One region of the Streptomyces sp. NPDC001222 genome, then DNA from elsewhere that is predicted to be linked to it. Evidence: riboswitches for the same ligand, from Rfam matches in the RefSeq annotation. Region 1 holds a riboswitch; each other region holds the start of a gene.
The links. Region 1 has a riboswitch for thiamine pyrophosphate ahead of ACFY2Z_RS38785 (purine-cytosine permease family protein). Riboswitches for the same ligand answer to the same signal wherever they lie in the genome.

Region 1 (2,875 bases):
TTCCCTCACAGCTTCGGCCGCTACGTTGGCCGCTGCGTTTTGGCATGCGCGCAACATCCCCCTCGTCACCCCAGGAGCCGTACCCCCATGCGCAGACTCCTCGCCACCCTCGCGGCGACGGCCGCCGTGTTCGGTGGACTCACCACCGCCGCACCCGCCGCTCAGGCGGCCGACTCGGGCACGTTCCGCGTGCTCAGCTACAACGTCGCGGGCCTCCCCGAAGGCCTCTCCAGCGCCCCGACGCCCCGTCAGTCGAGCACGACGACGATCGGCGGGCGGCTCGGCCCGTACGACATCGTCCATGTGCAGGAGGACTTCAACTACCACTCCTACCTGTACGCCTCCGACACACACCCCTACCGCACGCCCACCAGCGGCGGGGCCGGCATCGGCAGCGGCCTCAACACCCTGTCCGACCTGCCGTACGACACCGATGACTTCGAGCGCGTCCACTGGAACTCGTGCCAGTACGACTCGGGCGACTGCCTCACCCCCAAGGGCTTCACGTTCATGCGGGAGCGGCTCGCCGAGGGCGTGTACGTCGACTTCTACAACCTGCACACCAACGCGGGGACGAACGCCGGCGACCTGGCCTCGCGCGCGGACAACCTCAGCCAGCTGACGGACTTCATCCGCACCCACTCCGCGGGCGACGCCGTCGTGGTGATGGGCGACACCAACACCCGCTACACCCGCTCCGGTGACACCATCGCGGAGTTCGCCGCGGCCAACGGCCTCACCGACGCCTGGGTCCAGCTCATACGCGGCGGCACCCCGCCCGCCAAGGGCAGCGACGCGCTGGTCTGCGACGAGAACGCGGCCACGAACAGCTGCGAGGTCGTCGACAAGGTCCTCTACCGGGGCAGCACGCTCGTCTCACTGAACGCCACCTCGTACAACAACGAGCACGCGAAGTTCCTCACCGACGACGGGCTCATGCTCTCCGACCACGACCCGATCACCGCGACGTTCGGCTGGTCGCGCAACTCCGCCTTCCAGCTCAGTGACCAGTTCGGCGGGCCGCACGGGGACTACTTCGACGACATCGACAGCGTCCCGGCGGGCGCGCGCGCCACGAGCATCACCCTGCGCAGCGGCTCCCGCGTCGACCGCATCGGCCTGACACTGAGCAACGGCACCACGCTCGCCCACGGCGGCACCGGCGGCACGGCCTCGTCCCTCACCCTGGGCAGCGGCGAGTACGTGACGAGCGCGCAGCTGTGCGAGGGCCAGTACGACGGCCACACGAGGATCTTCTACGCCAAGTTCACGACCAATCTCGGAAACAGCCTGGCGGGCGGCACCACGACCTCCGACTGCGTGACACGCACGGCGCCCAGCGGCTGGCAGATCGCCGGATTCCACGGCCGCTCCGGCGACGAGGTCGACAAGACCGGCTTCATCTACACCCGGCGCTGACACGGCACGTCGTAGAGCAGAAGGGCCGCTGCAGGATCCGGCAGTGGCCCTTCCGTATGGCACATCCCAGGGCTCGGGTTAACCTTGCCGCCGTACCGGACACGGGGTGCCCCGCCAGGGGCTGAGATCACACCCGTCGAACCTGAACCAGTTCGTACTGGCGGAGGGATGTCTTTCATGCCTTTGGCGCATGTTCCCGGCGGGCTGCCCGCCGACAGCCGGCGAGCCGTCTTCGACGGCCGGATGCCCAGCGCTCCCGGCGATCTCCGGATCGAGGGGCACGGCATCGAACCGGTCCCCGAGACCCATCGCTACGGCGGCGCGGGCCGGCTGTTCACCGTGTGGTTCGCACCCAATCTGACCATGACCGGTGTGTTCACCGGCACCATAGGCATCGCGCTCGGCCTTGACTTCACCACCGCGCTCGCCGCCGTCGTCCTCGGCACACTGATCGGCGCGGTGCCCACCGCCTATCTGAGCACCTGGGGCAGTCGCACCGGCGCGGGGCAGCTCCCCCTCGCCCGGCTCGCGTTCGGGCGTGCGGTCGCGCTGCCCGGTGTGCTGCAGTGGCTGTCGTCGGTCGCCTGGGACGCCCTGATCGGGCTCTTCGGCGGGGACGCGCTGGCGCGGCTGTGCGGCTGGCCGTTCTGGCTGGGTGTCCTCGTCATCATGCTGGCGCAGGGGGCCCTGGGCGTCCTCGGCTACGAGGCCATCCACCGCCTCCAGATCGTCATGACCTTCGTGCTCGCGGCCGCCTTCACGCTGATCGCCCTGCGGATGTCCGGCAGCGTCCAGGTGGCCGCGACGGGCAGCGCACACGGCGCCGACCGGGCGGGCGCGTTCGTGCTGACCAGCACCATCGCCCTCAGTCTGGCCCTGTCCTGGGCCCCGTACGCCAGCGACTTCAGCCGCTATCTGCCGCGTGCCACGTCCCGCTCCCGGATGTTCTGGTGCACGCTGCTCGGGCTCGTGGTGTCCTACGTGGCCGTCCAGGCCCTCGGGCTGTGGGGCGCGTCCGCGCTGACCGACCAGACGGCCACAGGGGTGGACACGCTGCTGGGCGGCGGCACGGCGGGCGCCTTCGGACTGCTGGCCGTGGCGCTCGCGGCCCTGTGCAGCAACGCGATGAACGACTACAGCGGCTCCCTGGCGCTGCAGACCGTGGGCGTGCGCATACCGCGCCCGGCGGCGGCCGCGCTCGCCGTGCTGCTCGGCTTCCCACTGGTGCTGTGGATGCACGCGGCCGACACGACGGCCCGCTTCCAGAACGTCCTGCTGTTCGTGAGCTACTGGATCCCCGGGTTCGTGGCGATCGTGGTCGTGGACTGGCTCGCCCGGCGCGGCAGCCGCATCGATCTCGCCGCCGAGGCGGCCCGGCCCCGGCCGGCCTGGCTCCCGGTGCTGGCGTTCGCCGTCGCCTTCGCCGCGGCGGTGCCGTTCATGGACACCGGACTGT
Region 2 (2,875 bases), on a different contig from region 1:
GAAGGGGCGCGCCTCGTCCGGGAGGCCGCCCGTGGTCAGAACGTGGGCCATGACATCGCCGGTCACCGGGGTGAGCAGGACGCCGTTGCGGTAGTGGCCCGTGGCCAGCAGCAGGCCGTCCAGCTCGGTCGGGCCGAGCAGCGGCGCGTTGTCCGGGGAGCCCGGGCGCAGTCCGGCCCGGGTCTCGGTGAGCGCCAGCTCGGTGATCCCCGGGACCAGCTCGTGCGCGTCGCGCAGCAGCTCGTAGACCCCGCCCGCGGTGACCGTCGTGTCCCAGCCCAGTTCCTCGCTGGTCGCGCCGACCACCAGCTCGCCGTTCTCGCGCGGCACCAGGTAGAGGTGGCCGCCGCGCACGACGGCGCGCACGGTACGGCTCAGGAACGGGGCGTACCGCTTCGGCACGGTCAGCCGCAGCACCTGCCCCTTCACGGGGCGTACGGGCGGCAGCACCTCGTCGGGCACCCCCGCGAGCTGCCCGCTGAGACTGCCCGCGGCCAGCACGACCTGCTCCGCGGCCAGGTCGGTGCCGTCGGCGGTCCGGATGCCGGCGGCCCGCCCCCGCAGCACCGTCAGCCGCTCGGCCCAGCCCCGGTGGAAGCCCACCCCGGCCCGTTCACAGGCCGTGACCAGCGCCGCGACCAGCCGCCGCGGGTCGATCTGGTGGTCGCCGTCGACCTTGAGCCCGCCGCGCACCCCGGGGGCGAGCATCGGCTCCAGGCGTCGGCAGTCACGGCCGCTCAGCCATTCCGACGCGAGGCCGGAGCGCTGCTGGAGGGCATGCAGGTCCCGCATATGAGCTCGGTCGTCGGCGTCGAGCGCGACGGCGAGCGTGCCGCACCGCCGGTATCCGAGGTCCTGCCCGGTGGCCTCGGTCAGCTCGGCGGCGAAGTCCGGGTAGCGCCGCGCGGACTCCAGATTGAGCGCGAGCAGCGTCTGCTCGCCGTAGTGCAGTTCGGTGACGGCGGCCAGCATCCCCGCGGCCACCTGGGCGGCGCCGCCACCCGGAGCGGGATCGACCACGGTCGTGGCGAGCCCGCGCTGCGCGGCGCGCCAGGCCGTGACGAGTCCGATGACCCCGCCCCCGACGACGAGGACGTCCGAGGTACGTGTGGGTGACATGGGCGTTCAGCCCCCTCCCTTCGCCGGCATGATCCGGATCAGGTTCGTACGGTCGGAGGCCGGCCAGCCTCCCTCTCAGCCCGGTGCGTCCGGGCTCCCGCGAGTGCTTGTACGGGGGCCACCCTAATCCGTGGCCGTCCGCGCCGGTAAGGGAGCCTCCCGGGGGGCCGAGGTTGTGCGGAGCCGCGGCGGGTAGGCGCAAGGGGACCCCCGGTCTCCGGCAGGCACTGCTCGGGCGGGGTCGCGGCAGGCAGCGGGACGAGTGCTGTGCAGCAGGTCACTCAGCATGCCCGCTGACTGACACATTGTCAGTTGGCTAGGGTGATCAGGTGAGCGAGCAGACGCAGGAGCGGGGCGATTCGGCACGGCGCGTCGTCGTCGTGGGTGCGGGCATGGCCGGGGTGCAGACCGCGGTCGCGCTGCGCGAGCAGGGGTTCACCGGCCGGGTGACGCTGATCGGTGCGGAGCCGCACCAGCCGTACGACAGGCCGCCGCTGTCCAAGGCCGTGCTGCTCGGCAAGGCCGAGGGCTCAGCCTTCGACGTCGACTTCGAGGCCCTCGGCATCGAGCTGCGGCTGGGCTGCGAGGTGGTCGGCCTGCGCACCCGCGACCACGAACTGGACACCGTGGAGGGACCCGTCCCCTACGACGTGCTCGTCCTCGCCACCGGAGCGGAACCGATCCAGCTGCCGGGCGCCGAAGGCGTCCCCGGGGTGCATCTGCTGCGCACGCTGGACGACGCCGAGCGGCTGCGGCCGGTCCTCGCCGAGCAGCACGACATCGTGGTCGTGGGCGCGGGCTGGATCGGTGCCGAGTTCGCCACCGCCGCGCGCGAGGCGGGCTGCGCCGTGACCGTGGTGGAGGCCGCGGACCGGCCGCTCGCGGGAGCGCTGCCCGCGGAGGTGGCCGCCCCGATGGCGGTCTGGTACGCGGACAGCGGGGCGGATTTGCGCACCCACGCGCGCGTGGACCGCATCGAGCCCGGGGCCGTGGTGCTCGACGACGGGTCCCGGGTGCCCGCGGACGCGGTGGTCGTGGGCATCGGCGCGCGTCCGGCCACGGCGTGGCTCGCCGGCTCGGGCATCGAGCTGGGCGCGCACGGGGAGGTGCCGGCCGACGAGCACCTGCGCACCTCGGTGCCGGACGTGTACGCGGTCGGGGACTGCGCGTCCTTCCCGTCGGGGCGGTACGAGCAGCGCCTGCTGGTCCACCACTGGGACAACGCCCTCCAGGGCCCGCGCACGGTGGCCGCGAACATCATCGGGGAGACCCCGATGGCGTACGACCCCGTGCCGTACTTCTGGTCGGAGCAGTTCGGCCGCTTCGTCCAGTACGTGGGCCACCACGCCGCGGCCGACACGACCGTCTGGCGCGGGAACCCGCAGGGCGCCGCCTGGGCCGTGTGCTGGCTGCGCTCGGGCAGCCTGGTGGGCCTGCTGGCGGTGGGCCGCCCCCGGGACCTGGCGCAGGGCCGCCGTCTGATCGAGTCGGGCACCCCGATGGACCCGGAGCTGCTGGCGGACGCGTCGCGCCCGCTGAAGGAGGCGACGGCGTAGGGGCGGGTCCCGGGCGCCGCGACCGGGCCTGGCCCGTCCCCCCGTTCGCGGGACGGCCGGGGCCCTCCGTGTCCACCGCCGGAGGCAACCGGCACTCTGCCGGAGGTGCCCCGCTTCCGACTGTCAGTCCGGGATGGCACGCTTGATCCCGTGACCGAGATTGACGCAAAGATTGATGCTCTCGTCCCCGGCTGGCTCAC
Region 3 (2,875 bases), on a different contig from region 1:
GGCAGGCGTAACGCTTCTGCGGACCTCGACCGCGAGGATCGCGGTGGTCCGGGTGAAGTCCCGGTGGCCTCGCTGAGGTCCAGGATGGAGCTGGAGCGTGGCAGGGAGTCTCAGTGCTTGCGGCGGCGCCCCCTCCCCCCACGGGCCGGGACGGGAGCCGGGGCGGCGTCGAGCGTGGCCGGGCGGTCCGCCGAGACGACGATCGCCGCCAGGACCGTCGTCACCGGCACCGACGCGACCAGCCCGATCGAGCCGACCAGCGTGCGCACGATCTCCTCGGCGACCAGCTCGCTGCCCGCGACCGAGAGCACACTGCTCTGCGCGATCGAGAAGAGCAGCAGCAGGGGCAGGGCGGCACCCGCGTACGCCAGGACGAGCGTGTTGACGACCGAGGCGATGTGGTCGCGGCCGATGCGGATGCCCGCGCGGTACAGCCCGCGCCAGCCCATCGTCGGGTTGGCCTCGTGCAGCTCCCAGACCGCGGAGGTCTGGGTGACGGTCACGTCGTCCAGGACGCCGAGGGATCCGATGATGACGCCGGCGAGCAGCAGACCGCTCATGTCGATGTGCGGGTACAGGCCGTGGATCAGGCCGGTGCTGTCGTCCGTGTTGCCGGTCAGCGCGGCCCAGCCGATGAACTCCGAGCCGAGGAGACCGATCAGCGACAGGGAGACGAGGGTGCCGAGCACCGCCACGGAGGTGCGGGCCGAGAGTCCGTGGCACATATAGAGGGCGATCAGCATGATGGCGCTCGACCCGACCACGGCCACGAGCAGCGGATTCGAGCCATCCAGGATCGCGGGCAGGATGAAGAGGCTGAGCAGCAGAAAGCTGACGGCCAGCGCGACGAGTGCCATGACCCCGCGCATCCGGCCCACGACCACCACCGCTACGGCGAAGATGCCGGCGAGCAGGGCCATGGGGAACTTGCGGTCCACATCGGTCACCGAGTACTGCAGTTCCTTGGGCGCGGAGGGCTCGTAAGCGGCCACGACCTTCTCGCCCTGGTGCAACTGCCGTGACTGGTCCGGCTGGACGATCTCCGTGAACGTACGGCCCTTGTCCTTGCCGGTGTCGACGCGGACGGTCGCCTTCTTGCAGGTGCCGGCCGGAGTCTGCGGGGCCGACGAGCCGCCGGTGAGGGAGGTGTCGCCGATCGGGCCCCCACCCGAGGCGTTCACGGACTTGCAGTCCACCGCCTCGACCGTGGTGACCGTGGCCTGTTGGGTCTGCCGGTCGAAACCGACGCCGGAGCGCTTGTGCGACGGGACCCCGCCGGGCCACAGCACCACGAGACCGACGATGACCGCCGCGGTGAACGGGATGAGGATCGCGGCGATGACCCTGCGCAGATGCCGCGAGACGGGAGCCGCGGGGCCATGGCTGTGACTGTGGGAGTGGCCGTGTCCACCGCCGGTCCCATGGCCGTGCCCGTCTGCGCGGCTGTGTCTGTCGTCCGGGCCGTGGTGGTGCGGCGGCTCGGGCGAGGGGTGCGAGGGGAGATGCTGCGTCGGGGGCACCGCCCGATCATCGCAAGAAGGCGCAGGGCCTACTGTTCAGCTCACCCAATTAGACGCTAGCGTGAAGGGACTTTTGCACACGCGGGAGCTCGGAGCACCGGGCTGAGAGGGCGCTGACCTCCGTAGACGCGATGTTTCACGTGGAACATCAGCGAGTGGAGACGGCTGTGCCGACCGCTGAACCTGTTACCGGGTAATGCCGGCGTAGGGAGTAGGTCTTATGACCGTCAAGGACGTACGCACGCCTGCCTCCGCTCAGGGGGAAGAGCCCCAGGGGGCCGGGAAGTCCATCGGCTGGCACAAGGCGTATATCGAGGGTTCGCGCCCAGATCTGCGGGTGCCGGTCCGTCAAGTGCATCTCACCAACGGGCAGTCGGTCACCCTGTACGACACCTCCGGCCCGTACACCGATCCAGTCGCCGAGACCGACGTCCGTCGGGGCCTCGCGCCGCTGCGGGAGAACTGGATCATCGCTCGCGGCGACACCGAGGAGTACGCGGGCCGCCCCGTCCGTCCCGAGGACGACGGGATCAAGCACACCTCGCCGCGTGGCGGTCTGCGCAACCTCGATGCGGTGTTCCCTGGGCGCCCGCGTCAGCCGCGCCGCGGTCGCGACGGCAACGCGGTGACGCAGCTCGCGTATGCGCGCCGTGGGGAGATCACACCGGAGATGGAGTTCGTGGCCCTCCGGGAGAACGTGTCGCCCGAGGTCGTCCGTGAGGAGATCGCGGCGGGCCGCGCGGTACTGCCGGCCAACGTCAACCATCCGGAGATCGAGCCGATGATCATCGGCAAGCGGTTCCTGGTGAAGGTCAACGCCAATATCGGCAACTCCGCGGTGACCTCCTCCATCGAGGAAGAGGTCGAGAAGATGACCTGGGCGACCCGCTGGGGTGCCGACACGGTCATGGACCTGTCCACCGGCCGCAACATCCACACCACCCGTGAGTGGGTGCTGCGCAACTCCCCCGTGCCGATCGGCACGGTGCCGCTCTACCAGGCGCTCGAGAAGGTCGACGGCAAGGCCGAGGAACTGACCTGGGAGATCTACAAGGACACGGTCATCGAGCAGGCCGAACAGGGCGTGGATTACATGACGGTCCACGCGGGTGTGCGCCTGGCGTACGTGCCGCTGACGGCGAACCGCAAGACCGGCATCGTCTCGCGTGGCGGCTCGATCATGGCGGCGTGGTGCCTCGCCCACCACAAGGAGTCCTTCCTGTACGAGAACTTCGAGGAACTCTGCGAGATCCTCGCGGCCTACGACGTCACCTACTCGCTGGGCGACGGTCTGCGGCCCGGTTCGATCGCGGATGCCAACGACGAGGCACAGTTCGCGGAACTGCGCACGCTCG
Region 4 (2,875 bases), on a different contig from region 1:
TGCCGATCTCACGCCCGCCGAGCGCAAGGAGGCGGTCGCCGCGATCGGCGAGAAGCCGTTCCGCGCCAAGCAGCTCTCGCAGCACTACTTCGCGCGGTACTCGCACGAGCCGGAGCAGTGGACCGACATCCCCGCCGCCTCGCGCGGCAGGCTCCAGGAGGCGCTGCTCCCGGAGCTGATGACGGTCGTACGGCATCTGTCGACCGACGAGGAGACCACCCGCAAGACGCTGTGGCGGCTCTTCGACGGGACGCTCGTGGAGTCCGTGCTCATGCGCTACCCCGACCGGGTCACCATGTGCATCAGCTCCCAGGCGGGCTGCGGGATGAACTGCCCGTTCTGTGCCACCGGTCAGGCCGGCCTCGACCGCAACCTGTCCACCGCGGAGATCGTGCACCAGATCGTGGACGGCATGCGGGCGCTGCGCGACGGTGAGATCCCCGGCGGCCCGGCGCGGCTGTCCAACATCGTCTTCATGGGCATGGGCGAGCCTCTCGCCAACTACAAGCGCGTCGTCGGCGCCATCCGCGCCCTCACCGACCCCGCGCCGGACGGGCTCGGGCTGTCGCAGCGAGGGATCACCGTGTCGACCGTAGGCCTGGTGCCGGCCATCCACCGCTTCGCCGACGAGGGCTTCAAGTGCCGTCTCGCGATCTCGCTGCACGCGCCGGACGACGAGCTGCGTGACACTCTCGTGCCCGTCAACACGCGGTGGAAGGTGCGCGAGGTCCTCGACGCCGGGTTCGAGTACGCCGAGAGGTCCGGACGCCGGCTGTCCATCGAGTACGCCCTGATCCGGGACATCAACGACCAGGCGTGGCGCGGTGACCGGCTCGGCCGGCTGCTCAAGGGCAAGCCCGTGCACGTCAATCTGATCCCGCTCAACCCGACGCCCGGCTCCAAGTGGACCGCGTCACGGCCCGAGGACGAGAAGGCGTTCGTCGAGGCGATCGCCGCCCATGGAGTGCCGGTGACCATCCGGGACACCCGGGGCCAGGAGATCGACGGAGCGTGTGGTCAGCTGGCGGCCACCGAGCGGTAGTCTGATGGTCGTCCTATCTCATAGTCCGTAATCAGTCATAGCTGTTCACGGCTGTTCATATCTGCATATTCCGACAGGGGAGCGCCACAGCGCTGAGAGTGCGGGAGAGTCCGCAGACCCTCTGAACCTCGCCCAGGTCATTCTGGGTAGGAAGTTCGGTCTTCACTCGAGCTGTTGCGCCCTGCCCGGGGCCCTTCGGGGCTCCCGGGCGGGGCCGCGTCTCTTCCTGGTCACCTCCAGGAGGAATTCAGTGAGCATCACCGGCAGGCAGTTCGCGGCCGTTGCCGTCGGGCTGGGCATGGTCACGCTGTCCGCGTGCGGATCGTCCGGCTCCACCGCAGGGAGCGGCGGCGATCCCAAGACCGTGACCCTCGTCAGCCACGACTCATGGGCCGCCTCCAAGAGCGTCATCGCGGCGTTCGAGAAGGAGTCCGGCTACCACGTCAAGGTCCTCCCGGACGGCGACGCGGGTCAGGCCGTCAACAAGGCGATCCTCACCAAGGACAACCCGCAGGGCGACGTCTTCTTCGGCGTCGACAACACGCTGCTCTCCCGGGCCCTCGACAACGGGCTCTTCCAGCCGTACAGGGCCAAGGGGCTCGACCAGGTCGGCGCGCAGTACCGGCTGGACGGGGACAAGAACCGGGTCACCCCGATCGACTACGGCGACATCTGCGTCAACTACGACAAGAAGTACTTCGCCGACCACAAGCTCGCCCCGCCGGCCTCCTTCGACGACCTCGCCAAGCCCGCCTACAAGAACCTCCTCGTCACCGAGAACGCCGCCACCTCCTCGCCGGGCCTCGGCTTCCTGCTCGGCACCGCCGCGCAGTACGGCGACAAGGGCTGGCAGGAGTACTGGAACAAGCTCAAGGACAACGGCGTGAAGGTGGTCGACGGCTGGGAGCAGGCCTACGACCAGGAGTTCTCCGGTTCGGCCGGCGGCAGGAAGGCGGGCGGCGACCGGCCGCTCGTCGTGTCGTACGCCTCCTCCCCGCCCGCCGAGGTCGTCTACGCCAAGCCGCGGCCCACGACCGCGCCGACCGGCGTCGCGACCGGCACCTGCTTCCGCCAGATCGAGTTCGCCGGACTGCTGACCAACGCTCACAACCCCAAGGGTGCCAAGGCGTTCCTCGACTTCCTGATCAGCAGGAGGTTCCAGGAGGACATGCCGCTCAACATGTACGTCTACCCGGTCGTGCGGGGCGCGCGGGTGCCCGCCGAGTTCACCGAGTACGGGCCCGCCGCCAAGAACCCCGAGACCATGGCCCCGACGAAGATCGCCGCCAGCCGTGACCAGTGGGTCAGGTCGTGGACGTCGCTCGTACTGAAGTAACCCCGAGGAAGCGGGCGAACCGGGGCGCCGCGGCGCGCCTCGGGCTGATGGCCCTGCCTGTCGCGTTCTTCGCGGTCTTCTTCGCCTACCCCGTCGCCGCGATCGTCGCGCGCGGTCTGCGCGTCGACGGGGTATGGCGCCTCGGGCGCCTGGCGGACGTGCTCGCACAGCCGGACATCCGGCATGTGCTGTGGTTCACCACCTGGCAGGCGCTCGTCTCCACCGCGCTCACCCTGCTCGTGGCGATGCCCGGCGCCTATGTCTTCGCCCGGCTGGACTTCGCCGGCAAGCAGCTGCTGCGCGCGGTCGTCACCGTCCCGTTCGTGCTGCCCACGGTGGTCGTCGGCACGGCCTTCCTGGCGCTCGTCGGCCGCGGCGGACTCCTCGACGACCTGTGGGGCGTCCGGCTCGACACCACCGTGTGGGCCATCCTGCTCGCGCATGTCTTCTTCAACTACGCGGTCGTCGTCCGCACGGTCGGCGGCCTGTGGGCGCAG

Region 2: it holds a riboswitch for thiamine pyrophosphate, as region 1 does, so the genes downstream of both, thiO (glycine oxidase ThiO) here and ACFY2Z_RS38785 (purine-cytosine permease family protein) in region 1, are expected to answer to the same signal.
Region 3: it holds a riboswitch for thiamine pyrophosphate, as region 1 does, so the genes downstream of both, thiC (phosphomethylpyrimidine synthase ThiC) here and ACFY2Z_RS38785 (purine-cytosine permease family protein) in region 1, are expected to answer to the same signal.
Region 4: it holds a riboswitch for thiamine pyrophosphate, as region 1 does, so the genes downstream of both, ACFY2Z_RS40045 (thiamine ABC transporter substrate binding subunit) here and ACFY2Z_RS38785 (purine-cytosine permease family protein) in region 1, are expected to answer to the same signal.

The regions. Positions count from the first base shown of each region.
Region 1 covers NZ_JBIAXT010000052.1:29,203-32,077, reverse strand. Annotated here, with positions in the region: gene ACFY2Z_RS38790 (jacalin-like lectin) at 88-1,419, shown strand; TPP riboswitch at 1,512-1,605, shown strand; gene ACFY2Z_RS38785 (purine-cytosine permease family protein) at 1,597-2,875, shown strand, end outside.
Region 2 covers NZ_JBIAXT010000001.1:274,364-277,238, forward strand. Annotated here, with positions in the region: gene thiO (glycine oxidase ThiO) at 1-1,119, opposite strand, end outside; TPP riboswitch at 1,118-1,230, opposite strand; gene ACFY2Z_RS01270 (NAD(P)/FAD-dependent oxidoreductase) at 1,449-2,675, shown strand; gene ACFY2Z_RS01275 (Rv2175c family DNA-binding protein) at 2,826-2,875, shown strand, end outside.
Region 3 covers NZ_JBIAXT010000007.1:207,115-209,989, forward strand. Annotated here, with positions in the region: gene ACFY2Z_RS13100 (YibE/F family protein) at 111-1,520, opposite strand; TPP riboswitch at 1,592-1,748, shown strand; gene thiC (phosphomethylpyrimidine synthase ThiC) at 1,741-2,875, shown strand, end outside.
Region 4 covers NZ_JBIAXT010000060.1:11,110-13,984, reverse strand. Annotated here, with positions in the region: gene rlmN (23S rRNA (adenine(2503)-C(2))-methyltransferase RlmN) at 1-1,042, shown strand, start outside; TPP riboswitch at 1,108-1,213, shown strand; gene ACFY2Z_RS40045 (thiamine ABC transporter substrate binding subunit) at 1,341-2,378, shown strand; gene ACFY2Z_RS40040 (ABC transporter permease) at 2,354-2,875, shown strand, end outside.